Regions from separate parts of the Streptomyces sp. NPDC026538 genome, predicted to be linked through region 2. Evidence: riboswitches for the same ligand, from Rfam matches in the RefSeq annotation. Region 2 holds a riboswitch; each other region holds the start of a gene.
The links. A riboswitch is a leader RNA that binds a small molecule or an ion and turns the genes downstream of it on or off. The one in region 2 is predicted to bind cobalamin.
Positions count from the first base shown of each region.

Region 1: another riboswitch for cobalamin. It lies ahead of ACZ4N4_RS23150 (ribonucleoside-diphosphate reductase subunit alpha); the one in region 2 lies ahead of ACZ4N4_RS00345 (cobalamin biosynthesis protein).
Region 3: another riboswitch for cobalamin. It lies ahead of nicT (Nickel transporter NicT); the one in region 2 lies ahead of ACZ4N4_RS00345 (cobalamin biosynthesis protein).

Region 1 is NZ_JBVHQG010000005.1:590,007-600,175, reverse strand. Features, by position in the region: gene ACZ4N4_RS23185 (carbohydrate ABC transporter permease) at 1-758, opposite strand, end outside; gene ACZ4N4_RS23180 (carbohydrate ABC transporter permease) at 755-1,741, opposite strand; gene ACZ4N4_RS23175 (extracellular solute-binding protein) at 1,944-3,230, opposite strand; gene ACZ4N4_RS23170 (GntR family transcriptional regulator) at 3,589-4,353, shown strand; gene ACZ4N4_RS23165 (DUF3311 domain-containing protein) at 4,477-4,746, shown strand; gene mctP (monocarboxylate uptake permease MctP) at 4,743-6,371, shown strand; gene ACZ4N4_RS23155 (GNAT family N-acetyltransferase) at 6,506-7,042, shown strand; cobalamin riboswitch at 7,066-7,190, shown strand; gene ACZ4N4_RS23150 (ribonucleoside-diphosphate reductase subunit alpha) at 7,316-9,700, shown strand; gene ACZ4N4_RS23145 (ribonucleotide-diphosphate reductase subunit beta) at 9,700-10,169, shown strand, end outside.
Region 2 is NZ_JBVHQG010000001.1:64,009-74,177, reverse strand. Features, by position in the region: gene ACZ4N4_RS00360 (putative cobaltochelatase) at 1-1,590, opposite strand, end outside; gene cobN (cobaltochelatase subunit CobN) at 1,587-5,240, opposite strand; gene ACZ4N4_RS00350 (cobyric acid synthase) at 5,237-6,808, opposite strand; gene ACZ4N4_RS00345 (cobalamin biosynthesis protein) at 6,805-7,788, opposite strand; cobalamin riboswitch at 7,890-8,029, opposite strand; gene ACZ4N4_RS00340 (hypothetical protein) at 8,175-8,402, opposite strand; gene ACZ4N4_RS00335 (inorganic phosphate transporter) at 8,422-9,675, opposite strand; gene ACZ4N4_RS00330 (lysozyme) at 9,850-10,169, opposite strand, start outside.
Region 3 is NZ_JBVHQG010000002.1:1,219,751-1,229,919, reverse strand. Features, by position in the region: gene ACZ4N4_RS12415 (ubiquitination-like system serine protease family protein) at 1-56, opposite strand, end outside; gene ACZ4N4_RS12410 (hypothetical protein) at 155-643, opposite strand; gene ACZ4N4_RS12405 (ArsR/SmtB family transcription factor) at 1,015-1,377, opposite strand; cobalamin riboswitch at 1,459-1,667, shown strand; gene nicT (Nickel transporter NicT) at 1,696-2,802, shown strand; gene ACZ4N4_RS12395 (hypothetical protein) at 2,916-3,131, opposite strand; gene ACZ4N4_RS12390 (hypothetical protein) at 3,458-4,060, shown strand; gene ACZ4N4_RS12385 (YcnI family copper-binding membrane protein) at 4,100-4,843, shown strand; gene ACZ4N4_RS12380 (hypothetical protein) at 5,119-5,760, shown strand; gene ACZ4N4_RS12375 (sigma-70 family RNA polymerase sigma factor) at 5,939-6,562, shown strand; gene ACZ4N4_RS12370 (heavy-metal-associated domain-containing protein) at 6,682-6,897, opposite strand; gene ACZ4N4_RS12365 (hypothetical protein) at 7,219-7,416, shown strand; gene ACZ4N4_RS12360 (hypothetical protein) at 7,597-7,899, shown strand; gene ACZ4N4_RS12355 (heavy metal translocating P-type ATPase) at 7,896-10,169, shown strand, end outside.

The DNA of each region.
Region 1 (10,169 bases), on a different contig from region 2:
GCCATCATGGTGGAGCCGGCCATCATCGGGGCGTATTCGGTGCCGTGCTTGGTGGTGAAGTTCGCGAGCCAGACGGTCGCCGTCTGGTGCTCCTGGCTGAGCAGCATCAGGGCGTAGATGTACTCGTTCCAGGCCTGGATGAAGGCGTAGACCGAGGTGGCGACCAGGCCGGGGGCCAGCAGCGGGAAGACCACCCGGATGAAGGCGCCGGTGCGGGAGCAGCCGTCGACCATCGCGGCCTCCTCCAGCTCCTTCGGGATGTTGACGATGAAGCCGCGCATGGTCCACACCGTGAACGGAAGGATGAAGGTCAGATAGGTGATGATCAGGCCGGTGAGCTTGTCGTACTGCCCCAGGTCGTTGAGGAGCAGGAAGACCGGGATGATCATGGCGACCAGCGGGACCATCTGGACCGCGAGGATGCCGACGATCACGACCTTGCGGCCGCGGAAGGCGAACCGGGAGATGGCCAGGGCGGCCAGCAGGCCGACGACCATGCCGATCGCCACGACGGACAGGGAGACGATCATGCTGCGGCCCACCGGGCCCCAGAAGTCGGCGATGTCCAGCGCGCGGCGGAAGTTGGACAGGGTCAGGCCCGTGGGCAGCAGGCTGGGGTCCGGGTCGATGGCGTCCTTCGCCGGCTTGAACGCCGTGTTCAGCATCCAGTAGACGGGGAAGCCGACGACGACGAAGACGAGAAGGCCTAGGAGGTTCCAGCCCAGGCGGGGTCCCCTGCGGGCGGCGGCGGTGCTCATTCGACCTCTCCGATCTTCAGCATCTGGCGCATGTACACGGCGACGACACCGAGCAGGAGGAGCACGGTGAGCAGGGCGATCGCGGAGCCCTGTCCGTAGTTGTTGACCACGAAGGCGCGGTCGTAGGAGTAGGTGGTCAGCAGCTGGAACTCGGGCTCGGGGTGGCCGCCGCGCATCACGAAGACCTGCGGGAAGACGCCCATGTCCCAGATGACCGACAGGGTCGTGAGCATCACGATGATCGGCTTGAGGATGGGGAGCGTGACGTAACGGAAGACGCCCCAGGCGCCCGCGCCGTCGAGGCGGGCGGCCTCCTCCAGCTCCGCCGGGACCTGGGTCAGACCGGCGCTCAGCGTGATGACCACGAAGGGCACCGCTCCCCAGACCACCAGGAGCATGATCACCGCGAGTCCCTGGGGTCCGCTGGCGAACCAGTTGTGGCCGATCAGGTCGACCCCGGGGACCTTGCTGAGCAGGGCGTTGAGGATGCCGTAGTCGGAGTCGAAGAGCCACTTGAAGAGCGTGGTGGCGACGATGACCGGCATGCCCCAGCTGGCCACCAGCACGATGTTGACCAGGGTCTTCACCCAGCCGGAGACCCGCTGCAGCAGCAGGGCGATGAGCATGCCGACGACCATGGTGGAGACCACGCTGCCGACCGCGAAGACGATCGTGCGCAGCACGACCTGCCAGAACTCGGTGTCGCCCAGCACGTCGGAGAAGTTCCCGAACCCGACCCACTCGGCCGACTTGAACCCCCACAGCTGGGACTGCCCGAACTCCTGGAAGGAGAGGGCGATCAGCCGGTAGAAGGGGTAGCCGAGCACCAGCCCGAGAATCGCCAGGCAGGGCGCGAGCAGCAGCCAGGGGACGGCGGGGCCGCCCGATCTCCGGTCGGTTCGTGGTCGTACCGGGGTGCCCGACGGTGGCGCCGGCCGCGGCGCCGGCACCTTGGCAGGTGTGGTCGTATCAGCGGCACTCATCGCGCGCTCCTAAACAGTTCAAGAAACGTCAGGCTGAGGCGCCTCTCAAGGGGCGCGGGGCGGTATCCATGTGCGGCTGCCGCCGCGCGGGCGCGACCAGCCCCAACCGGACCCGCAGCCGCCCCACGACCCGACGCGGCACCTTCTGAACTCACCCACCCGCCGGACCCGCCCCCCGTCGGCAGGTCCGGCCGGTGTCCGACTACTTGGTGTTGATGACCTTGTCGATCGCGGCGTCCGCGGTCTTGGCGGCCGCCTCGACCGTCTGCTTGCCGGTGCCGATGTTCTGCAGCATGGTCTGCAGGACCTGCGCCTTCTCGACCTGGCCCCAGCCCGGAGCCATCGGGACGAACCAGTTGGACTCGGCCGCGGTGGCCGGCACCGCGGTCGCCGGGTCGTTCTTCAGCGTCGCGAGGTCGGTCTTGTTGTTGGGCAGGTTGCCCTTGGCCATCAGGCCCTTCTGACCGGAGGGACCGGTGAACGCGTTGATCCACTCGGCGGCGACGCCCTGCGCCTTGGACTTCACCGGGATGGCGAGGTCGGAGCCGCCCAGGAAGACCGGCATGTTCTTGCCGGACGGGCCGGGCATCACGAAGTTGACGAGGTTGTCCTTCAGCTTGCCGCCGGTCTTGTCGTTCTTCGGGTCGGCCGCGGTGGCACCCTCCCACGCGGCGCCGAAGATCATCGACGACTTGCCCTGGCCGTAGACGATGTACCGGTCGGACTCGTCCTTGGTCTTGTCACCGTGCATGTACTTGTCGATGACGTTCTTGAACTCGGTGAGGCCCTTGATGGACTCGGGCGAGGAGAGGTTGCCCTTCCACTGGCCGCCGGACTCCGCGGCGATGGAGCCGCCGGCGTCGTAGACGAAGGACATGGCCGCGTACCAGTCGCGGGTGGGCTGGTACCAGGCGCTGAACTTGCCGCCTTCCTTCTTCTGGATCTTGTCCAGGTCGGCGGTCAGCTCGGTGTAGGTCTTCGGGGTGGTCTTGACGCCGGCCGAGGCGGCGATGTCCTTGCGCCAGTTGGCGACGCGGCCACCGGCGTAGTACGGCACGCCGTAGGTCTTGCCGTCGTAGGTCACCGAGGCCTTGAGGCCGTCGAGCCACTGGCCGGAGTTGGTGAACTGGGAGGCGTCGACGGGGGCGAAGGCGCCCTTGACCATGTAGCCGAGCATCTCGGTGTTGCCCATCTCGACCACGTCGGGGGCCTTGTCCGTGGCGAGGACGGCGTCCAGCTTGGTGTTCTTGTCCGGCCAGCCGTAGTACTCGTGCTTGATCTTGATGCCGGGGTGCTTCTTCTGCACGGCCGCGTCGGCGGCCTTCACCAGGTCGGGCCAGTTGTTCTGGGCGTCCACGGTGAGCCAGACGGTCAGCTCCTTGGCGTCCGCCCCCTGCGCCTTGTTGTCGTCCTTCTTGTCACTGCCACACGCCGCGATGGAGACGACCATGCCCGCGATACCAATCGCGGCTATCAGCTTGCGCTTCACGCCACCCTCCTCAGGGATGCCACATACCCCCCTGCCTCCCCGCGCGAGCGTTGGGCCGGGACCTGGACCAATGGTGTAGACCAGTGCGGGAAGCTTGGCCCAGACCACCAGGCCTGTCAAGGGTGGTCGAATGGGCTCCGACCAGCCGTTATGCGACCTACATATGCAGGAACCTTTAAGTAAGAAGCCCTCGAAAACCCGGGGCGCGGACGAGACAATTCCGGTAGACCACTAGAGTGGTGGACTAGACCAAAAGAGCCCGCGGCGGTATACAGAGGGGATCACGCAGCGTGCTGGGGATATCCCGGTACGCTGCCGTGCCACGAAGTGGCCGGATCAGGAGCCGGGAAGGCGGAGCATGAGCACCGACGTCAGCAGTGCGGAGAACGAGAGCGGGACAGCCGTCCGTACCGCGCGTGTGCCCAAGTACTACCGCCTGAAGAAACATCTCCTCGAAATGACGGAGACACAGGCGCCCGGCACCCCGGTCCCGCCCGAGCGCACACTGGCCGCCGAGTTCGACACCTCCCGCACCACCGTCCGCCAGGCCCTCCAGGAGCTGGTCGTCGAGGGCCGCCTGGAACGCATCCAGGGCAAGGGCACCTTCGTGGCCAAGCCGAAGGTCTCCCAGGCACTCCAGCTGACCTCGTACACCGAGGACATGCGCGCCCAGGGCCTGGAGCCGACCTCGCAGCTGCTGGACATCGGCTACATCACCGCCGACGACCGGCTCGCCGGCCTGCTCGACATAACGGCGGGCGGGCGCGTGCTGCGCATCGAGCGGCTGCGCATGGCCAACGGCGAGCCCATGGCCATAGAGACCACGCACCTGAGCGCCAAGCGCTTTCCGGCCCTGCGCCGTTCCCTGGTCAAGTACACGTCCCTCTACACCGCCCTCGCCGAGGTGTACGACGTCCACCTCGCCGAGGCCGAGGAGACCATCGAGACCTCGCTGGCCACCCCGCGCGAGGCCGGCCTGCTCGGCACCGACGTGGGCCTGCCGATGCTGATGCTCTCCCGGCACTCCCTGGACCGCGAGGGCCAGCCCGTGGAGTGGGTGCGCTCGGTGTACCGCGGCGACCGCTACAAGTTCGTGGCCCGGCTGAAGCGTCCCCGGGACTGACGCGGGGCGCCTTTCACAGAATCGACATGCCGATAGCCGGACAGCTACTTCCGCTCCGGTGACGCCGTGACCTAGATTGCCTGCGCATTACACAGGCGAACGGTGAGGGGACGGAGCCGCGGTATGTCGGATGTACCTGAAGTGAGGCAGCCGGTGGTGACACCGATACGCGTGGTCATCACCGTCTGCCTCGTCGCGCCCTTCGTGGCGATGCTGTGGGTGGGCTCCTACGCCAAGACGGACCCGACGTTCATCGGGATCCCGTTCTTCTACTGGTACCAGATGCTGTGGGTCCTGATATCCACCGCGCTCACGATGACCGCGTACCAGCTGTGGCAGCGTGACCAGCGCGCCCGCAAGTCCGAGAGCACGAGCGGGGGTGCGCAGAAGTGAAGGACGGTGTGAACGGCGTCGCGCTCGGCGTCTTCATCTTCTTCTTCCTGGCCGTCACGGCCATGGGTTTCCTGGCCGCGCGGTGGCGCAAGGCCGAGAACGAGCACTCCCTCGACGAATGGGGCCTGGGCGGCCGGTCGTTCGGCACCTGGGTCACCTGGTTCCTGCTCGGCGGCGACCTGTACACGGCGTACACCTTCGTCGCCGTACCGGCGGCGATCTACGCGGCGGGCGCGGCCGGCTTCTTCGCGGTGCCGTACACGATCCTCGTCTACCCGCTGATCTTCACGTTCCTGCCCCGCCTGTGGTCGGTCTCCCACAAGCACGGCTACGTGACGACCTCGGACTTCGTGCGCGGGCGCTTCGGCTCCAAGGGCCTCTCGCTCGCCGTCGCCCTGACCGGCATCCTGGCGACGATGCCCTACATCGCGCTCCAGCTCGTCGGCATCCAGGCCGTCCTCGACGTCATGGGCGTCGGCGGCGGCGACGGCACCAACTGGTTCGTGAAGGACCTCCCGCTGCTCATCGCCTTCGGCGTGCTGGCGGCGTACACCTACTCCTCCGGTCTGCGGGCGCCCGCGCTCATCGCGTTCGTGAAGGACGGGCTGATCTACCTCGTCATCGCGGTGGCGATCATCTACATCCCGATCAAGCTGGGCGGCTTCGACGACATCTTCGCCAAGGCCGGCCACGCGTTCGCCCAGGTCAACCCGGCCACCGGCAAACCACGCGGGGCGCTCGCACCACCCGAGGCCGGGCAGTGGACCTACGCCACCCTGGCCCTGGGCTCCGCGCTCGCGCTGTTCATGTACCCGCACTCGATCACCGCGACGCTCTCCTCCCGCAGCCGTGACGTGATCCGCCGCAACACCACGATCCTGCCGCTGTACTCCCTGATGCTGGGCCTGCTCGCGCTGCTCGGCTTCATGGCCATCGCGGCCGGCGTCAAGGTCACCAACGGCCAGCTGGCGATCCCCCAGCTGTTCGAGAACATGTTCCCGGACTGGTTCGCGGGTGTGGCCTTCGCGGCGATCGGCATCGGCGCCCTGGTCCCGGCGGCCATCATGTCCATCGCGGCCGCGAACCTCTTCACCCGCAACATCTACCGGGACTTCATCAAGCCGGACGCCACACCGAAGCAGGAGGCCCAGGTCTCCAAGCTGGTGTCGCTACTGGTGAAGGTCGGCGCGCTGGTCTTCGTGCTCACCATGGACAAGACGGTCGCCATCAACTTCCAGCTGCTGGGCGGTATCTGGATCCTGCAGACCTTCCCGGCCCTGGTGGGCGGCCTGTTCACCCGCTGGTTCCACCGCTGGGCCCTGCTGGCGGGCTGGGCGGTCGGCATGGTCTACGGCACGGCCGCGGCGTACGGCGTGGCCTCCCCCACCCAGAAGCACTTCGGCGGCTCGGCCAAGGAGATCCCGGGCATCGGCGAGATCGGCTACATCGGCCTCACGGCGTTCGTGATGAACGTGGTGGTGACCGTGGTCCTGACATTCGTCCTGAAGGCCCTCAAGGCCCCCGAGGGCATCGACGAGACCAAGACGGAGGACTACACGGCGGACGCGGGCGACCCGGGAGTGGAAGCCGAACTCCCGCCGGCTGTCGCGGAGGGCGCACACTAGAGCACCCCGACAGGAGCGCGGGGCTGTATCAATATGCGGCTCCGCCGCGTATGCGCGAGCAACCACCCACAAACCGCAGCGGGCCGCCGAAAATCAAGCACAACGGCGGCCCGCTGTCGTGCACACTCACGCGCATGACGATCCTGATCCGGGAAGCGCAACCCACGGAATACGACATCCTCGGCGAACTGACAGCTGAGGCCTACCTCCGGGACGGCCTCCTCGACTTCGGCGAGAGCGATTCCTATCTCACCGAACTCAGGGACGTCGCGAAACGGGCAGCCGCGGCCACCGTTCTCGTCGCCGTGAACGGCAACGCCCTCCTCGGCGGAGTCACGTTCGTCCCCGGTCCCGGCCCGATGGCCGACCTCGCCGTCCCCGGAGAGGCCGAGATCCGGATGCTCGCCGTCGACCGGGCCGCCCGCGGCCAGGGGGCCGGCGAGGCGCTCGTCCGCGCCTGCGTCGACCGCGCACGCGCTCTGGACGGCTGCGAGAAGGTCGTCCTGTCGACCCAGCGCACCATGGAATCCGCCCACCGGATCTACGAACGCCTCGGCTTCGTCCGCACACCCGAGCGGGACTGGAATCCCTTGCCGCAGCTGGACGACATCACTCTCGTCACCTATGAGTTGACGCTGCGAGACGGTTCGCGACACAACATGTGGGGGTGACACCGCGACCCGGCACTAGATGTATGCTCATGCTCGCTGTCGCCGCAGGGGAATCCGGTGCGAATCCGGAACTGTCCCGCAACGGTGTACTTGCGCACATCTGTGCACAAGCGTCAGTCCGAGGACCTGCCGACAGCACGCCCGGCCGTCCGGCCCGGGTGTTCTGACGTCCGGGTCTCGTGGAGTGGGCCGGGGACGCGACACGCGTGCGTGCGCTCGTGTGCTGCCTCCTGCCCTCCGCCAGGCCCCGTGCCGAGCGAGGGAGAGCCCCACGTGACCATCGCGCCAGCCGAACCGGCTTCAGCGACCATCTCTGTGGACGAGGACGGTCCCGGCACCGCGTTGCTGCGGACCCTGACCGGGCTGACCGCCGACCTCCCCGACGCCGACCCCGGCCGGGTCGCCGCCGCCGCGTTGCGCGGCCGGTCCGCGCGGGCCGACGAGTCGGAGTTGCGCGAGCTGGCCACCGAGGCGGCGGCCGGTCTCATCTCCGAGGACCCCGCCTACTCCCGGCTCGCCGCCCGGCTGCTGACGATCTCGATCCGTGCCGAGGCCGCCTCGCAGGGCGTGACGTCCTTCACCGAGTCCGTCGCCGTCGGACACCGCGAGGGCCTCATCGCGGACCGCACCGCCGAGTTCGCGCGCCTGCACGCGGCCCGCCTGGACGCCCTGGTCGACCCGGACGCCGACGACCGTTTCGGCTACTTCGGACTGCGCACCCTGCACAGCCGTTACCTGCTCCGGCACCCGATCACCCGCAAGGTCATCGAGACCCCCCAGCACTTCCTGCTCCGGGTCGCCGCCGGCCTCGCGGATGACACCGTGCTTGATTCGAAGACGGGCACTCACGCCCTGGACGAGGTCGCCGCGCTCTACCGGCTCATGAGCCGCCTCGACTACCTCCCCTCCTCCCCCACCCTCTTCAACTCCGGCACCCGGCACCCCCAGATGTCGTCCTGCTATCTCCTCGACTCCCCGAAGGACGAGCTGGACTCCATCTACGACCGGTACCACCAGGTGGCCCGGCTCTCGAAGCACGCCGGTGGCATCGGTCTCTCCTTCTCCCGGATCCGCTCCCGCGGTTCGCTGATCCGCGGCACCAACGGGCACTCCAACGGCATCGTGCCGTTCCTCAAGACGCTCGACGCCTCGGTCGCCGCGGTGAACCAGGGCGGCCGGCGCAAGGGCGCGGCCGCGGTCTACCTGGAGACCTGGCACTCCGACATCGAGGAGTTCCTGGAGCTGCGCGACAACACCGGTGAGGACGCCCGGCGTACGCACAACCTGAACCTCGCGCACTGGGTCCCGGACGAGTTCATGCGCCGGGTGAACGCCGACGGGCAGTGGTCCCTGTTCTCCCCGGCCGACGTGCCGGAGCTGGTGGACCTGTGGGGCGACGCGTTCGACGCGGCCTACCGCAAGGCCGAGGCCGATGGGCTCGCGCGCAAGACCATCCCGGCCCGTGACCTGTACGGCCGGATGATGCGCACCCTCGCGCAGACCGGCAACGGCTGGATGACCTTCAAGGACGCGGCGAACCGGACCGCGAACCAGACGGCCACGCCTGGCCATGTCGTCCACTCCTCCAACCTCTGCACGGAGATCCTGGAGGTCACGGACGACGGCGAGACGGCGGTCTGCAACCTGGGCTCCGTGAACGTCGGCGCGTTCGTGGACACGGCGAGCGGTGACATCGACTGGGAGCGGCTGGACGAGACCGTCCGTACCGCGGTCACCTTCCTCGACCGGGTCGTCGACATCAACTTCTACCCGACCGAGCAGGCGGGCCGCTCCAACTCCAAGTGGCGTCCCGTGGGCCTCGGTGCCATGGGCCTGCAGGACGTCTTCTTCAAGCTGCGGCTGCCCTTCGACTCCGCCGAGGCCAAGGCGCTCTCCACCCGGATCGCCGAGCGGATCATGCTCGCCGCGTACGAGGCCTCCGCCGACCTCGCCGAGCGCGGCGGCCCGCTGCCGGCCTGGGAGAAGACCCGTACGGCACAGGGTGTGCTGCACCCCGACCACTACGGCGTCGAGTTCAGCTGGCCGGAGCGCTGGGCGGCGCTGCGCGCGCGGATCGCGACGACCGGTCTGCGCAACAGCCTGCTGCTCGCCATCGCGCCCACCGCCACCATCGCGTCGATCGCCGGTGTCTACGAGTGCATCGAGCCACAGGTCTCGAACCTCTTCAAGCGCGAGACGCTGTCCGGTGAGTTCCTCCAGGTCAACTCCTACCTGGTGCAGGAGCTCAAGGACCTCGGCGTCTGGGACGCCCGCACCCGGGAGGCGCTGCGCGAGGCCAACGGCTCGGTGCAGGACTTCGCGTGGATCCCGGCGGACGTCCGGGCGCTGTACCGCACGGCGTGGGAGATCCCGCAGCGCGGTCTGATCGACATGGCCGCGGCCCGCACCCCGTACCTGGACCAGGCCCAGTCCCTGAACCTGTTCCTGGAGACGCCGACCATCGGCAAGCTCTCCTCGATGTACGCGTACGCCTGGAAGTCGGGCCTGAAGACGACGTACTACCTGCGCTCGCGCCCGGCGACCCGGATCGCCCGTGCCGCGCAGGCCCAAGCCACCGTTCCCGCCCAGCAGACGGCCCCCGAAGACGCGGTCGCCTGCTCCCTGGAAAACCCCGAGTCCTGCGAGGCCTGCCAGTAATGACCAGCAACACCAAGGCTGCGACATCCAAGTACCTGCTCGACCCGGGCTTCGAGCTGACTCTCCGCCCGATGCGCTACCCGGACTTCTACGAGCGCTACCGGGACGCCATCAAGAACACCTGGACCGTCGAGGAGGTGGACCTCCACTCGGACGTCGCCGACCTCGCCAAGCTCAGCCCCTCCGAGCAGCACCTGATCGGCCGCCTCGTCGCCTTCTTCGCGACCGGTGACTCGATCGTGGCGAACAACCTGGTGCTGACGCTGTACAAGCACATCAACTCCCCCGAGGCGCGGCTCTACCTGAGCCGCCAGCTGTTCGAGGAGGCCGTGCACGTCCAGTTCTACCTGACCCTCCTGGACACCTACCTCCCCGACCCGGAGGACCGCACGGCCGCGTTCGCCGCGGTGGAGAACATCCCGTCCATCCGGGAGAAGGCCGGGTTCTGCTTCAAGTGGATGGACTCGGT
Region 2 (10,169 bases):
GGCGGCCGAGCCCCGGAAGGTCACCAGCCCCACCTTGTCCCGCCGCTGATAGGCGTCGAGCAGCAGCGACAGCACGGCGCCCTTCACGGCGCTCATCCGCTGCCGGGCCGCCATCGACCCGGACGCGTCGACCAGGAACAGCACCAGGTTGCCCTCGCGTCCCTCCCGGGTCGCCTGCCGCAGATCGTCCCGCCGGACCACCAGGCCAGGACCGGACCGGCCACGGGCCCGCTGGTGCGGGGCGGCGGCCTGCACGGTCGCCGCCAGGTGCAGCTTGGTCAGGGCACCCCGGGGCCGCCGCGCACCCGTCGTACGTCCGTGCTCGGTGCGCGCCCGGGACCGCCGGCCGGCGGCGCCCGCACCGATCCCGGGCACGGTCAGCACCTTGGTGCGGAAGGGTTCGGCGGCCCGCGTCGGCGCCTGCTCGCCCGAGCCGCCGGAGGTCTGCGGCTCGCCGTCCTCCCCGGCCTCGGGCCGCGCACCCGTGTCGCCGCCCTGTGGGTCGCCGTCGTCGGGCGCCGGCCGCCCGCCGCCCCCGCCGGGACCGTCCGGACCGGGATCGTCGTCCTCGGACTCGCCGGAGAACTCCTCCAGCGTCTGGTCCAGCTTGTCCTCGTCGAGGCCCGGCGCGTCAAAGGGGTTGCGGCGCCTGCGGTGCGGCAGCGCGAGCAGCGCGGCCTGCCGGACGTCCTCCGCCAGCACCTCGGTCCGCCCGGCCCACGCGGCCAGCGCGGTCGCCGTCCGCGCCATCACGATGTCGGCGCGCATACCGTCGACCTCGAAGGCCGCACAGGTAGCCGCTATCTGCCGCAACGCCCCGTCGCCCAGCCGCACCGACGGCAGCAACGCCCGTGCCGCCACGATCCGTTGCCGCACGGCGGCCTCCTCACCGGCCCAGCGCCCCACGAAACCGGCCGGATCGTCGTCGTACGCGAGCCGCCGGCGTACCACCTCCACCCGCTGGTCCGGCTCGCGCGAGGCGGCCACCTCCACCGTCAGCCCGAACCGGTCCAGCAACTGCGGCCGCAGTTCGCCCTCTTCGGGGTTCATGGTGCCGACGAGCAGGAACTTCGCGGCATGCCTCACCGAGACACCCTCGCGCTCCACGTAGGAGGCGCCCATCGCGGCCGCGTCCAGCAGCAGGTCGACCAGGTGGTCGTGGAGGAGGTTGACCTCGTCGACGTAGAGGATGCCCCGGTGGGCGTCGGCCAGCAGGCCCGGCTCGAAGGCCTTCACGCCCTCCGCCAGGGCCCGTTCGATGTCCAGGGCGCCGACCAGCCGGTCCTCGGAGGCACCGACCGGCAGTTCGACCATGCGCGCCGGGCGGGACTCGAAGGCGCCGGGCGGGTTGTGCGGCCCGTCCGGGCAGGCCGGATCCGGCGCGGCCGGGTCGCAGGAGAAGCGGCAGCCGGCGACGACGTCCACGGTCGGCAGCAGCACCGAAAGGGCGCGTACCGCCGTGGACTTGGCGGTGCCCTTCTCGCCGCGCACCAGCACTCCGCCGACCGCCGGCGACACCGCGTTCAGCAGCAGCGCCAGCCGCAGGTCGTCCTGACCCACGACGGCCGTAAAGGGGAAGGGGGTGGTCACTGATCGCCCTCCAGGTCGCCTTCGAGCTCCAGGTAGGTGGCGCGCAGCCGCTCCAGGGTGTCCGCGTCCGGCTCGGCCCACAGGCCCCGGTCGGCGGCTTCCAGGAGCCGTTCGGTGATGCCGCGCAGCGCCCACGGGTTGGACTTCTTCATGAAGTCCCGGTTCTCCGCGTCGAAGACGTACTCCGCGCTGAGTTTCTCGTACATCCAGTCGTCCACCACCCCCGCCGTGGCGTCGTAGCCGAAGAGGTAGTCGACGGTCGCCGCCATCTCGAAGGCGCCCTTGTAGCCGTGCCGGCGCATGGCCGCCATCCAGCGCGGGTTGACCACCCGGGCCCGGAAGACGCGGTGCGTCTCCTCGCCGAGGGTGCGGGTCCTCACCTGGTCCGGGGTGGCCGAGTCGCCCACGTACGCCTCGGGGTTCTCGCCCGTCAGATGGCGCACCATCGCGACCATGCCGCCGTGGTACTGGAAGTAGTCGTCGGCGTCGACGAGGTCGTGCTCGCGGGTGTCCACGTTCTTCGCGGCGACCGCGATCCGCTTGAACGCGGTCTCCATGTCCCCGCGCGCCGGCCGCCCGTCGAGCCCGCGGCCGTAGGCGTAGCCGCCCCAGACGGCGTACACCTCGGCGAGGTCGGCGTCGGAACGCCAGTTGCGGGCGTCGATCAGCGGCAGCAGACCCGCGCCGTACGCGCCCGGCTTGGAGCCGAAGACACGGGCGGTGGCGCGCCGCCGGTCGCCGTGCTCGGCGGTGTCCTCGTCGGCGTGGGCGCGCACGTAGTTCCGGTCGGCCGGTTCGTCCAGCTCGGCGACCTTGCGCACGGCGTCGTCGATCAGCCCGACCACGTGCGGGAACGCGTCCCGGAAGAAGCCGGAGATCCGGACCGTGACGTCGATGCGCGGCCGGCCCAGTTCGTCCAGCGGGACCACCTCGAAGCCGGTCACGCGCCGCGACGCCTCGTCCCAGACCGGACGGCAGCCCAGCAGCGCCAGGATCTCGGCGATGTCGTCGCCCTGGGTGCGCATCGCGGAGGTGCCCCACACCGTCAGCCCAACGGACTTCGGATACGCGCCGGTGTCCTGGAGGTAGCGCTGCACCAGCGAGTCGGCGAGGGACTGGCCGACCTCCCAGCTCAGCCGGGAGGGAATGGCCTTGGGGTCGACCGAGTAGAAGTTGCGGCCGGTCGGCAGGACGTTGACCAGCCCGCGGGTGGGGGAGCCGGACGGCCCCGCCGGCACGTAACCGCCGTCGAGCGCCTTGAGGATGTGGTCGATCTCGTCCGTGGTGCGGGCCAGCCGGGGCACGACCTCGGCGCAGGCGAACTCCAGCACGGCCACGGCGTCGGGGAGTTCGGTGCCGAGGACGTCACGGATGAGGGAACGGCTGTCCGAGACGGCCCAGTCGCGCTCCTCCATCCCTTCCGCGATCCGTCGGCAGAGCTGCTCCAGCAGGTCGATGGCGTCGGCGGCCGTGCGGGCCGGACCCTCGACGAGATCGGACAGCTCGACCGGCACCTTCACGGGCGCACCGGGCTCGGCGAGCAACTCCTTCTCGGCCAGACCGAAGTGCGCGGCCAGCGCGGCCCGGAGCCCCGGCAGCGCGTTGGCCTGCCCGCCCCACACCTGCGAGGCCCGCAGCACGGCCAGCACCAGGTTCACGCGTGCCTCGCCGGCCGGGCCGCCGCCGAGGATGTGCAGGCCGTCGCGGATCTGCACGTCCTTGATCTCGCACAGGTAGCCGTCGATGTGCATGACGAACTCGTCGAAGTCGGCGTCGTCCGGCTGGTCGTCCACGTGCAGGTCGTGGTGGAGTTCGGCCGCCTTGACCAGCGTCCAGATCTGCGCCCGCACGGCCGGTGCCTTCGTCGGGTCCAGGTCGGAGACCAGCGCGTACTCGTCGAGCAGCTGCTCCAGCTTGGCCAGGTCGCCGTAGGTGTCGGCACGGGCCATCGGCGGGACCAGATGGTCGACCACGGTGGCGTGCCCGCGCCGCTTGGCCTGGGTGCCCTCGCCGGGGTCGTTGACGATGAACGGGTAGATCAGGGGCAGTTCGCCGAGGACCGCGTCCGGCGCACAGCCGGCGCTCAGCCCGAGCCCCTTGCCGGGCAGCCATTCCATCGTGCCGTGCTTGCCCATGTGCACGACCGCGTCCGCGCCGAAGGAGTTCTCGAGCCACCTGTAGGCCGCCATGTAGTGGTGCGACGGCGGCATGTCCGGGTCGTGGTAGATCGCGATCGGGTTCTCACCGAAGCCGCGCGGCGGCTGGATCATCACGACGACGTTCCCGAACCGCAGGGAGGCGAGGACGATGTCCTCCCCGTCGACGTAGAGGGAGCCCGGCGGCTCGCCCCACGCCTCGGTCATCGCGTCCCGCAGCCGAGGGTCGAGTTTCTCGAACCACGCCCGGTAGTCCGCGAGCGGCACCCGCGCGGGCGCCGAGGCCAGCTGCTCCTCGGTCAGCCACTCCACGTCGTGCCCGCCGGCCTCGATCAGACGGTGGATCAACTCGTCCCCGCCGGAGGGGTATTCGGTGACGCCGTAGCCGGACGCCTTGAGGGCGTCGAGGACCCGCACCGCCGAGGCCGGCGTGTCAAGACCGACCGCGTTGCCGACCCGCGAGTGCTTGGTCGGGTACGCGGTGAAGACCAGCGCGACGCGCTTGTCCGCGTTCGGCTTGTGCTTCAACCGCGCGTGCCGCAGGGCGATTCCGGCGACCCGTCCGGCCCGCTCGGGGTCGGCGACGTACACCGGGACGTCATCCGGGCCCTGCTCCTTGAAGGAGAAGGGGACCGTGATCAGACGGCCGTCGAACTCCGGGATGGCGACCTGCATCGCCGCGTCCATGGGGGAGAGGGCGGCGTCGGACTCGTCCCAGGTGCTCTTCGACGAGGTCAGGCACAAGCCCTGCAGCACCGGGACGTTCAGATCGGCGAGCGCCCCGATGTCCCAGGCCTCCTCGTCACCGCCGGCCGAGGCCTGCGAGGCGTGGGTGCCGCCGGCCGCCAGCACGGTGGCGACCAGCGCGTCGGCCCCGGCGAGGATCTCGTACAGCCCGGCGTCCGCCCCGCGCAGCGAACCGCAGTACACCGGAAGGGCGTTGGCGCCCCGCGCCTCGATCGCCTCGCACAGGGTGTCCACGAAGGCGGTGTTGCCGCTGAGTTCATGGGCCCGGTAGAAGAGCACCCCGACCGTGGGACGGCCGGCCCGGATCTGGTACGCGCCGTGCACCCCGAACTCGGGCATCCGCTGCGGCTCGGCGAACCCCTCGCCGGTCAGCAGCACGGTGTCGGACAGGAACCGGGACAGCTCCAGCAGGTTCGCGGGGCCACCCTCGACGAGATAGCGCAGCGCCTCCGCGACCACGCCGGCCGGCACCGACGACTCGGCCATCAACTCTGCGTCCGGCACGGACTCGCCGCCGAGCAGCACGGTCGGCACCCCGGACGCCCGGAGCGCGGCGAGCCCGTCCTCCCAGGCCCGCTTGCCGCCGAGCAGGCGTACGACGGCGATGTCCGCGCCCTCGATCAGCGCGGGCAGCTCCTCCGTGACGTCGACGCGCGTCGGATTGCCGATCCGGTAGTCGGCACCGGAGGCGGCCCGGGCCGCCAGCAGATCGGTGTCGGCGGTCGACAACAACAACACAGTGCTCATGCGGGCGCTCCCGGTGGGATGAAAGGCAGTCCTTGCGGCGCGCCCGACTCGATGAGCCGCCAGAGCGCGTCGGTGTCCGCGTGCTGTTCGATCAGGTCGCCGAGCCGGTCGAGCTGCTCCTCGCGCAGCGCGGCGAACGAGGTGTCGGGGGCCGGCACGAACCGGCGGCCCGCGGCGGCCGCCACCTCGCGCAGAAAGGCCCGGCGGAAGCCGTCCGACTCCAGGGAGCCGTGCCAGTGGGTGCCCCAGGTCTGCCCGACCCGGCAGCCGTCCAAGAAGGGTTCCCCACCGGTGACTTCGGCCACCCCGTGATGGATCTCGTACCCCTCGACGCGCTCGCCGAGGGCCTCGCCGACGGGCCGGGTGAGGGTCTTCTCCCGGGCGAACCGCACCCGTACGGGCAGCATCCCGAGACCGGCCACCTGCCCGCGCCGGCTCTCGACCTCGTCCTCGATGTGCTCCCCGAGGACCTGGAAGCCACCGCAGATGCCGAGCACCGGCCGCCCCTCGGAGACCCTGCGCTCGAGCGCCTCCGCGAGCCCCCGCTCCCGCAGCCACTCCAGGGCCCGGACCGTCCCCCGGGTGCCCGGGATCACGACGAGATCGGCGTCGGCGAGTTCCTCGGGCCGGTCCACGAACCGCACCACGACACCCGGTTCGGCGGCCAGCGCGTCCACGTCCGTGAAGTTGGACATCAGGGGGATGGCGCAGACGGCGACCCGCAGGACGTCCGCGCCGACCGGCGGGGCCGTGTTCGACTCCCGGACGGTCCCGCGCAGCGAGACCCGCAGCCCGTCCTCCTCGTCGATCCCGAGCCCGTGCCGGAAGGGGAGCACGCCGTAGGTGTGCCGCCCGGTGAGGCCGTGCAGCATGTCGAGGCCGGGCTCCAGCAGGGAGACGTCGCCCCGGAACTTGTTGACGAGGAACCCGGCGACGAGGGCCTGGTCCTCCGGCGAGAGCAGGGCGACGGTGCCGAAGAAGGAGGCGAACACGCCCCCGCGGTCGATGTCGCCGACGACGAGCACCGGGATCCGCGCGTTGCGCGCGATCCCCATGTTCACGATGTCGGTCCGGCGCAGGTTGATCTCCGCCGGACTGCCCGCCCCCTCACAGATCACCGCGTCATACGTGCCCCGCAACTCGGCGAGACAGTCGAGCACGGTCCCGAGCAGCTGCTGCCGCCCGCCGTGCAGCCTCTTCCCGGGGGACACCACGTCTGATGGCGGCTGCGTCGCGGGCCCAGAGCCCCCGAAGAACCCGCGCGCACTCAGCTCACCGACCGGTTTCCCGAGCAGCACGACCTGGCTGCTCTGCTCGCCCCCCGGCTTGAGCAGCACGGGGTTCATCAGCGCGGTCGGCTCGACCCGGCAGGCCTGCGCCTGCATGGCCTGCGCCCGCCCGATCTCGGCGCCCTCGCGCGTGACGAAGGAGTTGAGGGACATGTTCTGCGCCTTGAACGGCGCGACCTTGACGCCCTGCCGCACCAGCCACCGGCAGATACCGGCGGTGACGACACTCTTGCCGGCGTCGGAGGTGGTACCGGCGACGAGGAGCCCGCCGCCGTTCACGACGCCCGTCCCGGCCGCCGTGCGGAGCGCTGTGCCGGGCGCCGTGCAAGCGCCCCCCGCAGCAGGGCCCCGGCCGCGCCGACCCCGAACGCCAGCCACCCCACCCGCCGTGACAACCGCACCGCCCGCTCGATGTCCGCGACTTCCACCGCACGCCCCTCCCCGTTCAGTACCGGCCGGTGCTCGACCCGGCCGCCGTATGACAAGGTCCCGCCGAGCCGTACCCCCAACGCCCCGGCGAACGACGCCTCCACCGGCCCGGCGTTGGGGCTCGGATGCTTCGCCGCGTCGGATCGCCAGGCCCGTACGGCCCCCTTGGTGTCCGCTCCGGCGACGGCGGCCAGTACGGCGGTGAGCCGTGCCCCCGGCCACCCCGCCACGTCGTCCAGCCGCGCCGAGGCCCACCCGTACCGCCGGTACCGGGCCGACTTGTGACCCACCATGGCGTCCAGGGTGTTGACGGCCCGGAACCCGAGCAGCCCCGGCACCCCGCCCACGGCCCCCCACACCAGCGCACCCACGACCGCGTCGCTCGTGTTCTCCGCGACGGACTCCACGACGGCCCGGGCGATCCCGTCGGCGTCCAGGGCCTGCGGATCCCGTCCGCACAGATGTGGCAGCCGGGCCCGGGCGGCCTCGACGTCCCCCGTCTCGAGGGCGCGCCCGATGACAGCGGCCTCGCGGGCGAGTGAAGTGCCCCCGACGACGGCCCAGGTGGCGGTCGCGGTGAGCGCGACGGAAGCGGCGGTGGACGGTCGTACGACCCGCTGGGCCAGGGCGCCCAGCGTCACGGCGCCGCCGGCGCAGACGGCGGTGTGCAGCGCGCCCCACCCGCGGTGGTCCCGCCACAGTGCCCGCTCAACGGCCCCGGCCGCCCGTCCGAACGCGGCGACCGGATGCCCGCGGCGCGGATCGCCGAGCAGCAGATCGCCGAGAAGGCCGGCGGCGGCGCCGTACGCGAAGACGCGACCGGCACCCATCGGCTCAGCCCGCCGCGGGGGCGGGAACGGGCCTGGTACTCAACCTCGAACGGCAGCCGCGCATGGCGATATGTCCTCACTCAGGGTGTCCACGCCCTGGTTCGACGAGACCGGCGGTGAGAGTTCCTGGCTCCCGGGGATTGCTACCCCGGTGACAGTGGCGGGACCGCGCCGGATTCACACCGGCTTCCTCTCTTGCCGCCGTACTTGGCTCCGGAAGTCCACCACGCCCCCGGAAGACCCGTCAACTTGCCGTTGACCTGCGAGGGGAGTGTGTGGGAAGGCCCACACCGGTGGTCCAGCGGGGCTCGTGGGACATGCCGAAGGCTCCTCCCGAGCGAGTCGGGGAGGAGCCTTGTCCGGCCGAGGTCAGGCCTTGGCCGGGATCAGGACTTGGCCACGATCAGATGGATGCCGTACGCCACCGCGGCCGCGCAGGCGGCGAAGCACAGGTAGGCGGCGGTCACGGCCAGGGCCGCGGAGTTGCCCTGGGCCACGGCGCGTTCGCGGGCGGAGAGGCCCTTGATGCCGAGGGTGAAGAGGGCCACCATGCCCACGGTGACCACGAGGCTGACGCCGAAGACGGAGCCGATGGCTGCCCAGTCGATGTTCATGTCGGTTCTTCCTCGGGGGTCAGACGGTCGCGGCCGGGTCGCTGGCGGCGACCGGCGCGGGTGACGGGGCGGGGGACGGGATCGTGGCGGTGAGGTCGTCGGCCACCGTGCCCGCGGGCGGCGGGGTCACGGCGGCCATCGCCGCGGTCACCACGCCGGCCGGCTCCGTGCCGTCGGTGTCGTTGACGTTGGCGCTGTCCACGACCTCGCGGCGGGAGAGCTTCCAGATCGTGGCGCTGGAGGCGACGAGGAAGACGGCGACGACCGCCGTGCCCCAGTCGCCGAGGTCCGTCACGGACTCGGCGAGCGCGCCGACGACCGCGGCCGCGGGGAGGGTGAGCACCCAGGCGATCATCATGCGGGTCGCGGTGGACCAGCGGACCGTGCCGCCCTTGCGGCCCAGGCCGGCGCCCATCACGGAACCGGAGACGACGTGCGTGGTGGAGAGGGAGAAGCCGAGGTGGGAGGAGGCCAGGATGGCGGTGGCCGCGCTGGTCTGGGCGGCGAAGCCCTGCTGCGGCTGGAGGTCGGTCAGGCCCTTGCCCATGGTGCGGATGATCCGCCAGCCGCCGATGGAGGTGCCGAGGGCGATGGCGAGTCCGGCGGAGAGGATGACCCAGGTGGGAGGGTTCGAGCCGGGGGCGATGGAGCCGCCCGCGATCAGCGCGAGGGTGATGATGCCCATCGTCTTCTGCGCGTCGTTGGTGCCGTGCGCGAGGGAGACCAGGCCGGCCGAGGCGATCTGACCGGCGCGGAAGCCCTTGCGGGTGGCGTTGTCGTCGGCGTTCTTGCCGATCGCGTACGACAGGCGGGTGGAGAGCATCGCGGCGAGGCCCGCGACGACGGGGGCGGCGACCGCCGGGAGCAGGACCTTGGTGACCAGCACGTCGCCGTGGACCGCGCCGAGGCCGGCGGAGGCGACGGTGGCGCCGATCAGACCGCCCATCAGGGCGTGCGAGGAGCTGGAGGGCAGACCCACCAGCCAGGTCACCAGGTTCCAGAGGATCGCGCCGACCAGGGCGGCGAAGATGACCTCGGGGCGGATGCCGTTCTCGTCGACGAGGCCCTTGGAGATCGTGTTGGCGACCTCCACGGAGAGGAAGGCGCCCACCAGGTTGAGCGCGGCCGACATGGTCACCGCGATCTTGGGCTTGAGTGCGCCGGTCGAGATGGTCGTGGCCATCGCGTTGGCGGTGTCGTGGAAACCGTTCGTGAAATCAAACGCGAGTGCGGTCACCACCACAATCGCGAGGATCAGCGAGAAGTTTTCCATTTACCCAGACAATCTTTAGAGGTCATCGGCCGTTGGACCGTAGGCAACCTGGATGAACGGAAGGTGAACTGGGATGGTCACTGTGGTGTCTGAGATCGACTTCAGGGTATCCGCGCGCGGGAACGGGCGAAGCCGCCGTCCCGTCTCCGGTCCGGCGGCTCAGTCGCCCGTTGGTCAGTAGCCCTTGGCGAACGCCTTCAGTCGGCTCGCCGACCCGTTGAAGAGATTCTGGTCACCCGGCAGGCTGCCGCTGTTGTCGTACTGCCAGAAGGTCCACCGCGACCACCCGGCCGGCAGCGCGCCGGCGTCCGCCGAGCCGTGGCGGGCGATCCACAGGGCGTGGTTCGCGGCGAAGGCGCCGCTGCCGCCGGTGCAGAGGTTCCACCAGTGGGTGGTCGTGTAGATCACCGGCCGCCGGCCGGTCTCCCGCTTCAGTTCGTCACTGAAGGACTTGATCCACTCGACCATCTTGGAGTGGCTCAGCCCGTAGCACC
Region 3 (10,169 bases), on a different contig from region 2:
CATTCCCGGGGCGCGAGGGGGGTGACGACCTCGTACCCGCAGCCGCAGCCGCACAGGTGGGTGACCAGGGCTTAGCGGATGGAGACGTACACCATGCCCTGGTCCAACTGCTCGGGGAAGCAGTCGACGAACACATGTGTGATCCGGGTGTCAGTCACCCCGTGTCCTCGTTGGTGAGGACGTTTCCGTCCAATTGGTAGACGCTGTGGTGTTCGTGCTCGAGGTCAACGTAGAAACCGTAGACCTTCTTGAACCTCACTACGGCGAGCGAGGCGTTCATGGCGTTGAGCTCGGCGATTTGGATGTTGCTGGCGTACGCGTTGTCCTCGTCCGAGTCGGCGAAGGGGATTCGCTGCCGCTCATGTACGTGGCTGCGCTGGCCGGGAACGCTGGTGGTTACCCGTAGCAGTCCCGTCAGGGAGGTGTCGCATACGAGGACGCCCATGCCCACATCGATGAACGGGATGTCGTACTCCTCAAGCCGGCCGACCACCGGACGCTTGATCACCCCCTTGTCGAGCGCGAGGAACACGAAGTCCATCCCGCGCAATTCCTCGATGGTCGTCTCGTCCACGAACATCGGATGCGGGACGATGCCGGTCCGCATCTTTCCGTAGCGGTCCGCGTAGTAGTCGACCTTCATTGGGGCCCCCTGCAGTTCCTCTTCGGAGGGTGCACCGGGTGCGCGGAAGGCGTTGTGCTGAATGAAGGGCAGGCAGGTCCGGCGCCTGCCGGTATTGGTGTATGTGCAGGTCAGGGCATCGGTGGCGATCGGTCTCGGGTGGTGTCGGGGTGGCTCTGGGAGAAGATCTTCTCCCAGATTTCTCCCAGGCGGCGGCTCTCCGGTGCGGTGGGAGCAGGGACGCTTGCCGTTGCGATAGCAAGTTTGCGTGGTGGTGGTGCTATCCGATGCCGGGGGCTTTGGTCGTTCCTCGCGGCGCGCAGGTCGGCTCCCGCCCGTGCTCTGACGATTGCCGGCGCCTCGGCGCCTCGCCGCGTCGATAAGCGCGCCGCTCAGTCGGTGTCGGCGGTGGCGCAGTGTTTCAGTAGGTCGACGGTGACCGGGTCGACGACTCGGTAGCGCACCACGCGGCCCTCCTTCTCACCTGCCACGACGCCGGCGGCGCGCAGCAGGCGCAGGGCCTGGGAGACGGCAGGGTCGTTCATGCCGGTCGCGACGGCGAGGTCGGAGACGGCGAGCGGGCCCGTGTGGTGCAGGGCCAGCAGGAGGGCGAGGCGTCCGGGGTCGGCCAGCAGGGAGAAACGCTCGGCCCAGGCGCGGACATGGTCGCGTTCGCCGATAGCGGCGATCGCGTCGCAGACCCGGTGGCCGTCGATGGTGCGGCGGTCGGCACGGTCGGCGGGGACGAGGTGCATACGAGCCATCTTCCCAGGTGCTCCGATGTGATCTTGCATACCTGCGTAGCTGCGCAGTTATGCAAGGGCCACGTGGTCCTCGTACCGTTGGGGAGCCGTGGTGTTCGGGAAGACCGGTGACAGCCCTGCGTGGTTCGGGGGCTCAGGCCGGAGCGGCCCTCGCCACTGTGATCGGGGAGTTTCCGTCCCATGGGTTGTACGGTCACTGTCCGCCGGCTGGCGGACGGGAAGGCCGGGACGGGCACGCGGCACCCGTAAGCCAGGAGACCGGCCACGGCATCTCACGAAGTGATCCACGAGGTGCTGGAGCGTGACCTGATGGCCCTGCCCGAAACCGGGACCGAGACCAGTTCTGTTTCCTTTCGCTGGCGGCGCGAGGACACCGTCAAGACGGTGGGGCTGATGGCGGTGATCGCAGCCCTCCATGTCGTCGCCTTCGGGATCCTTTTCCTGCTCGTCGTCCCCGGGCACTACGAGATCGGCTCCAAGGCGTTCGGTATCGGGCTCGGCGTCACCGCCTACACGCTCGGTATGCGGCACGCCTTCGACGCCGACCACATCGCCGCGATCGACAACACCACCCGCAAGCTGATGGCCGACGGCAAGCGGCCGGTGTCGGTGGGCTTCTGGTTCGCGCTCGGGCACTCCAGTGTGGTGGTCGCGATGGCGGCGCTGGTGGCGGGCGGCGCCCAGATCGCCGGCACGCTGGTGAACGACGACTCCAGCACCCACCAGACGCTGGGCGTCATCGGTACGACCGTCTCCGGTTCGTTCCTCTACATCATCGCCGCGCTCAACCTGGTGGCCCTCATGGGCATTCTGAAGGTGTTCCGGGCCATGCGGGCGGGCAGGTTCGATGAGAAGGAACTCGAACAGCATCTGGATTCCCGCGGGTTCATGAACCGGATCCTCGGCCGCCTCACCAAGTCCGTCACTCGCCCCGGCCAGATGTACCCGCTCGGCTTTCTCTTCGGCCTGGGCTTCGACACGGCGACCGAGGTCGCGCTGATGGTGATGGCCGGATCGGGTGCGGCGGCGGGCCTGCCCTGGTACGCCGTCCTCTGCCTCCCCCTGCTGTTCGCCGCGGGCATGAGCCTGTTCGACACGCTCGACGGCACCTTCATGAACTTCGCCTACCAGTGGGCCTTCTCGAACCCGGTTCGCAAGGTCTTCTACAACCTCACCATCACCGGCCTGTCCATCGCCGTGGCCTTCCTGATCGGCACGATCGAACTCGTGGGCGTGCTGCACGAGAAACTCGACCTGCGCGACGCCGTGACCAACTGGATCGCCGGCCTTGACCTCGACAACGTCGGCTACCTGATCGTCGGTCTGTTCGTCGTGGTGTGGGCCGCCGCGGTGGCGTACTGGAGGCTGGCCAAGGTGGAGCAGAAGTGGGCGGCCCGCCTGGGGGAGAGCGGCTGACACCAAGGGATCGTCCGCGGGCCGGGAAGCCGTGCCGCGCCGCTTCCCGGCCCGCCGCTTCGTGTGTGTCCCGGTCCACCTCGGCCGGCGCGCCGACCGGCGGCGGCGTCATGTCACGGCGTGGCGATGCCGTCCAGCTTGCCCGCCTTGGCGTCGGCGACGATCGAGGAGAACTGGTCCGCGCTCATCTGGACGCGCTGGCCGAAGTCGTCGGTCAGGATGATCCGCTGCTCGGCCGGGGCGGCGGGGTCGACGAAGAGCTGGGGACAGCCGCAGTTGCACTCGCCGCAGAACGTCGCCAGCGGTTCGAGTCCGTTGATGTCGGTCATGTTGCTCCGCCTCCGTGGGTGTGGGTACAGGGGTGCGGCGCCGGCTTCTGGTCGGCATGGCCGCGGGGGGCTCCCCGAGGCATACCCGGCGCGCTGGACGCGGACGCGAGCCCGCGCCGGGTGCGGATGCGCGGCGGGTGGCCGGTGTGCGCTCGTGCTCCGTCCACGCTTCCGTTGCCTCGATCCGGCCACCTTGGCCGGGAACTGAACGGGGTCCGTATCCGACTCGTATGGAGGAGGCGGGTCGACCAGGTCGTTCGTGGACGGTGGTGCGCATGCGCAGGCGAGGGTGGGGCGCCTCCGGCCGCGTGGCAGCATCGGGGGTCATGAGGGTGTCCCTGGCGGTGCGGAGCGTGCGCGCGGCGGTGTTCGCCGTGCTGTGCGTGCTGCTCGCCGCCGGGGGGCACGCGCTGGCCACGGGGATGATGCCGCCGGTGTCGGTCCAGGTCGCGGCGGTCGCGCCCGTCTTCGCGGCGGGATGCCTGCTCGGCGGGCGGGAGCGGTCGCTGGCCGGGATCGGCGGCCTGGCGCTCGCCGTGCAGGGTGGCCTGCACTTCATGTTCCATATGGTCGAACCGCACCACGCCGCGATGGTCCTGCACGGCATGCGGATGACCGCTGCCCAGGCACAGGACCACGTCCATGCGCTGACGCCGCACGCCACCGCCGCCCATGCCGGGGCAGCCCTGGTGCTGACCTGGTGGCTGCGACGCGGTGAGGCCGCGCTCTGGTCCTTGCTGCGCTGGGCGGTCGCCCGCGTGCCGGGGCTGGCCGCCTGGTGGCGCGTGGCGGCTGGAGCGCGCGGGGTGCCCGGTCCTCCGGAGCACGCGTGCGGGACCGGTAGGGAGTCCAGGACGCTGAAGGGTGCGCGGCTGCGGTACGCCGTTCACCGCCGGGGTCCGCCGTCGGGGGCGGCCTACGCGCTCTGAACCCGACATCCCTTCTTCATCACGGAGATCCGTTCACTCATGTCCCCGAACCGCACCACCCTGCGCCGCGCCGGCGCCGTCACCGCCCTGACCGCCGCCGGGCTCCTCGCCGCGGCCGGCGTCGCCTCCGCGCACGTCACCGTCCACCCCGAGAGCTACGCCAAGGGCGCCACCGACGGTGTCCTGACCTTCCGGGTGCCCAACGAGGAGAACACCGCCTCCACCACCAAGGTGCAGGTCTTCCTGCCCACCGACCATCCCGTCCTGGGCGTCCTCGTCTCCCCGCAGGACGGCTGGACCGCCCAGGTGACCACCACCAAACTCAAGACGCCGGTCAAGACCGACGACGGCACCATCACCGAGGCCGCCTCCGAGATCACCTGGACCGGCGGAAAGATCGGCGCCGGTCAGTACGAGGACTTCGACGTCGCCTTCGGGCAGCTGCCCGAGGACACCGACCAGCTGACCTTCAAGGCGCTCCAGACCTACTCCGACGGCAAGACCGTCCGCTGGATCGAGGCGGCGGGCTCCGGGGACGAGGAGCCGGAGAACCCGGCTCCGGTCCTCAAGCTCACCGCGAAGGCCGCCGGGGAAGGAGACAGCGGCACGGCCGCCTCGGCTGCGGGCTCGAAGAGTCCCGCGGCTTCCGAGTCCAAGGCGTCGGCCAGTGACTCCACCGCCCGTGGTCTTGGTGTCGCCGGGCTGGTGGTGGGCGTCCTCGGGCTGGTGGCGGCCACGTTCGCCGTCCTGCGCGGTCGTTCCACCGGATCCAAGGCCGAGTAGGGCACGCTTCTCCCTGGTTCCCGCCGGCGAGCATCGGTCGGCGGGACGGGGACACGTGTGACCGGGGGCGACCGGCACCGTGCGGCCGTACCCGACCGGGCTGCTCGGGAGCCAGGTCCACGGATCTGCTCCCCTCCATGAGTCGGGTCCGAGTGCCCGTGAGTTCCGGGCATTTCCCGTGATCCAGGTCACATGCTGTGGATTGGGTGGGAACGCCTGTGGGTTTCCGTGCGTCGGCCCTGCCGACCGGTACCTGGGTGCCAGGATGAGGCGCCATGACAGCAGGGTGGTGCTCTCGCGCGTTACGGACCGCGGTGTTCGCGGCCGTGTGCGTGCTGCTCGCCGCCCTCGGTCACTTGATGATGTCCGGCAGCGAGGTGCCCTCGTGGGCGCTGGCCGCCGCGGTCGCCGTGACCTGTGTCGGCGGCTGGTGCCTGACGGGGCGTGAGCGTGGGCCGCTGCTGATCGTGGTTGCCGTGGTCGCCGCTCAGGTGCTGCTGCACGAGGGGTTCTCCTTCGCGCAATCCAGGGCCGTCCCGTCCGGCACCGCGGCCTCCATGGACATGGGCTCGATGCGCGCCGGCTCCGTGGGCATGGCCCACATGGATCACATGGACCGCATGGGTCACTCCCTGGCCGGCACCTCCCCTTCGTCCGGCATGCTGGCCGTCCACCTGGTTGCGGCGCTGCTGTGCGGCCTGTGGCTGGCGTACGGCGAGAAGGCCGCCTTCCGCATCGCGCGGGCGGTGGCCGGATGGCTGATCGCGCCGCTGCGGCTGCTGCTCGCCCTGCCCGGCGTCGCACACCGCCGGCCGGGCCGCGTACGGCGGCGTGATGCGGACCGGGCACCGTGCCTGCTGCTTCTCGTCCACGCGATCACTTCCCGGGGCCCGCCGGTGCGGGCCGCTGTCGTCTGAGGACAGCTGGTTCCCCGAGGCCGCCCGTGTCGGGTGCCTCGGGCCGCGGCCGTACGACCGCTCGGCGCCGCAGCTCCGCCGCGCCACCGTGCCGTAGGCCGTCTCCCCACTTCACCGGACCGCCCGTGCCTTTGGCGTGCCCTGGTCCGGATCACGGTCGACCCGAGAAGGACACCAGGTGATCACCTCTGCCCTGCCCACCGCGCATGCCAGGAACAGCAGGACGGCGGCGCTCGACGAATCGATCACCGCCTGGGCGCTGGCCGCCCGCCGCGGTGACGCCGAGGCCGTCGAGCGGTTCGTGGGCGCCCTGCACCGGGACGTCCGGTGCTACGTCGCCCAGTTGTGCGGCGATCCACAGGCTGTGGACGACCTGGCCCAGGACACGTTCCTGCGGGCGCTGGGCAGTCTGCACCGGTTCGAGGGACGTTCCTCGGTCCGGTCGTGGCTGCTGTCCATCGCCCGCCGCGCGGTGATCGACAGCTACCGGTACGCCGCGGCCCGGCCGCGCCTGAGCGACGTACCGGACTGGCGGCTGGCCGTCGAACTCGCCCAGCCGTGCGGCCTGCCGGGCTTTGACGACGGCATCGCGCTGCTGGACCTGCTGGCCGCGCTGCCCGGCGAACGCCGTGAGGCGTTCATCCTCACCCAACTGGTGGGCCTGACCTACGAGGAGGTGGCCGAGGTCAGCGACTGCGCGATCGGGACGGTCCGGTCCCGGGTGGCCCGGGCCCGCGCGGCCCTGATCGAGCTGTTGGAGGAGGCGGAGGGGAAGGAGGAGGCTGCGGCCCTGGCGGTCTGAGGACGCGCCGGGGGCCGAGGGCCCGCGTGCGCGGTCGACGAAGAAGGCCGGGCAGGACGGCTGACGTGTCCCTGCCCGGCCTTGCCGGTGCGCGTGCTTGTCCCGAGAGACTCAGGAGTTCAGGCGGCGACCGTGTCGGCGACGCCGTACCCGGCCTCGACGATCGCGGCGCGGAGCCGGCCGTCGTCGAGGTCCGTCCCGTGCACGGTGACGGACTTGGCGGCGACGTCGACCACGACCTCGCTCACCCCCGCCACCTCGGACACCTCTTCCCTGATGCTCGCCGCGCAGTGCTCGCAGCTCATGCCGGTGACGCTGTACCGCTTCTGTGCCATGGCGCAACTCCTGGATGCCGAGGGGGCTTTGGGTGGTTTACGGGCGTACGGGGTCGGGTGTTCAGGCCGTTCCCGTCACCACAACAGTCGGCTGAGCGGAGCCGGAAGTTCCGGAGCGGGTGCGCCGATTCCGGTGCCGGGCGGGCGGGAAGGAACTCTCCGCGGCACCGGGCCGGGTTCGGGTGGGGAGGGGTTCGGGTGGCGGACTGCCGACACGGCGATCACCGTGGCACTGCGCACGCCGGGTGGCCCTGGGAGCCCGAGCCGAGGGATGTCCGGGACCGGCGGAGACGCGTCGGCGCAGGAGCCTGGCCGCTGCTCGTGGCCACGGTCGCGGTTCTCGCCGGCGGCTACGGCTGGCTGGGTTCCGTCGCCGCCGGCACGCTCGGTGCGCTGGTCGGATGTGCCGCGGGGCTGGTGGCCGGGGCCCTGCTGTACCTCCTGGTCGACTCGGCCGTATCGGGCGACCTGATACGCCACCGCCGTGGCCGGAGAGCGTCGCGACGCCCGACACGGTGACCTGTCGCCATATTTCTGAGCGGGTGTGAACCCTCCGCTCACCCCTCGCCCCCGCGACAATGTGGTGGGCGTCACGTTTGGCTGCGGGAACTCGATGTTCTGCCCGGCCGACTACTGGATCGGTGCGGCTTCAACGGCCGCCCTTCGCACGCCGGTTCGATGCGACCAGGAAGGTCGAGCATGGCCGAGTTCCGACAACCGTCCCACCCTGCCGACACCACGGCCCGCAGATTGCTGCCGCCCCCCGCGCTCTGTGGCTTCCTGCTGCTGCTCGCCCTCGTGTTCTCGGTGTCGTACGCCGTCGGATCGGCCGCCGGACCGGTGGCGCCCGGGATGCACGGGACCGGGAGCGCCGGGAGCGGAAACGGGGGAAACGGCGGAGACGGCAGCGGGAGCGGTGGCGGTGGCGGTATGGAGGACATGTCCGGGACGGACGGGAGCATGCAGGACATGCCGGGGATGACGGACGGGAGCGGTCAGTGACGGCGGGCGAAGCGACGGCCGGTCTCGTGGTCACGGATCTCACCGTCGGCGGGATGACCTGCGCGGCCTGCGTGCGGCGGGTGGAGAAGAAGCTCGCCAGGCTGGAGGGCGTCACGGCCACCGTGAACCTGGCCACCGGGATGGCCCGGGTCAGCCATCCGGCCGACGTCGCACCGGAGGAACTCGTCACCGCGGTCGAACAGGCCGGCTACCAGGCCGCCCTGCCCGCGCCCGAGGAGAAGGAGACGGCCGAGGACAGCACGGACGACGGGTCCGCGGCCGCCGCCCGGCAGGAGCGCGAGCGGCTCCTCGTCACCGCGCTGCTCGCCGTCCCCGTGCTGGCGCTGTCGATGGTGCCCGCTCTTCAGTTCCGCAACTGGCAGTGGCTGTGCTTCGCGCTGGCCGCTCCGGTGGCGGTGTGGAGCGCATGGCCTTTCCACGAGCGCGCGCTACGCGGGCTGCGTCACTCCACGGCCACCATGGACACCCTGGTCTCGCTGGGCGTGGCGGCGTCCTTCTCCTGGTCGGCGTACGCGCTGTTCCTCGGGGGAGCGGGCGATCCCGGGATGCGGATGCCGTTCAGCCTGCTGCCGTCGGCGTCCGACGGCGTGGCGCACGTCTACCTCGAAGCCGCGGTGAGTGTGCCGCTGTTCGTGCTGACCGGGCGGTACCTGGAGGCGCGGGCGCGTCGGGGGACCGGGGCGGCCCTGCGGGCGCTGGCGGACCTGGCGGCCAAGGAGGTGTCCGTCCGCGACGAGCAGGGCGAGCGGTCCGTCCCCATAGAGCAGTTGAGGGTGGGGCAGGTCTTCGTCGTGCGCCCGGGGGAGCGCGTCGCCACCGACGGGCGGGTGACGGAAGGCAGTTCCGCCGTGGATCTGTCCCTGGTCACCGGCGAGAGCGAGCCCGTGGAGGTGAGCCCCGGCTCGGCGCTGGTCGGCGGGGCCGTCAACGCCGGCGGACTGCTCCTCGTACGGGCGACGGCGGTCGGCGCGGACACCCAGCTGGCCCGGATCACCCGGCTGGTCACGGAGGCACAGGCCGGGAAGGCGCGGGCGCAGCGGCTGGCCGACGCGGTGGCCGGGGTGTTCGTGCCGGTCGTGCTGACCATCGCGGTGACCGTCCTCGGGTTCTGGCTGGGAGCCGGCGCCGACCCGCAGGCGGCGATCACCGCCTGCGTGGCCGTCCTCGTCGTGGCCTGCCCGTGCGCGCTGGGACTCGCCACCCCCACCGCACTGATGGCCGCCACCGGGCGCGGGGCGCAGCTGGGCGTACTGGTGAGCGGGCCGCAGACGCTGGAAGCGCTCCAGCACGTGGACACGGTCGTCCTGGACAAGACCGGCACGCTGACCTCCGGCCACATGACCGTCGCCCGGGTGGCGGCGGTGCCCGGCGGACTGGGGCAGGAGGAGCTGGTCCGTCTGGCCGGAGCGGTGGAGCGGGGCTCCGAGCATCCGATCGGGCGGGCCATCACGGCGTACGCGCGCCGCTCGACCGACCGCGGGCCCCTGCCGGAGGTGAGCGGCTTCGTCGCCACGGCGGGGCGGGGGGTCACCGGGCGGGTGGACGGTCGTACGGTCGAAGTGGCCGTGCCGGAGGGCGAGTTGCCGCCGGTGCTGGCCGAGGCTCTGGCTTCGGCTGAGGACGAGGCGTACACGTCCGTGCTCGTCCGGGTGCACGGCCGGGCCGAGGCGCTGATCGCAGTCGGTGACCTCGTACGCCCTGGCAGCTACCGGGCCGTGGAACGGTTGCGGCGGCTCGGCATCCGCCCGGTGCTGGCCACCGGGGACCGCGAGGCTCCCGCGCGGGCGGTGGCCTCGGCGCTCGGGATCGACGAGGTGCACGCCCGGTGCTCGCCGGAGGACAAGGCCGACCTGGTCCGGCGGCTGAAGGCGGAGGGTCGTCGGGTCGCCGTGGTCGGCGACGGGGTGAACGACGCCGCCGCGCTCGCCGGCGCCGATCTGGGCATCGCCATGGGCAGCGGTACGGATGTGGCCATCGGGGCGGCCGACCTGACCCTGGTGCGCGGTGACATCGATGCGCTCGTGGACGCCGTCCGGCTGGCCCGGCGCACCCTCGGCACGATCCGCGCCAACCTGCTGTGGGCCTTCGGCTACAACGTCGTCACCGTGCCGCTCGCCATGGTGGGACTGCTCAACCCCATGCTCGCCGCCGCCGCGATGTCGGTGAGCTCGGTGCTGGTGGTGGCCAACAGCCTGCGGCTGCGCGGCTGGCAGCCGGCGCCCAGTGGTCGCCTGGGGCGCGGGGGGCCA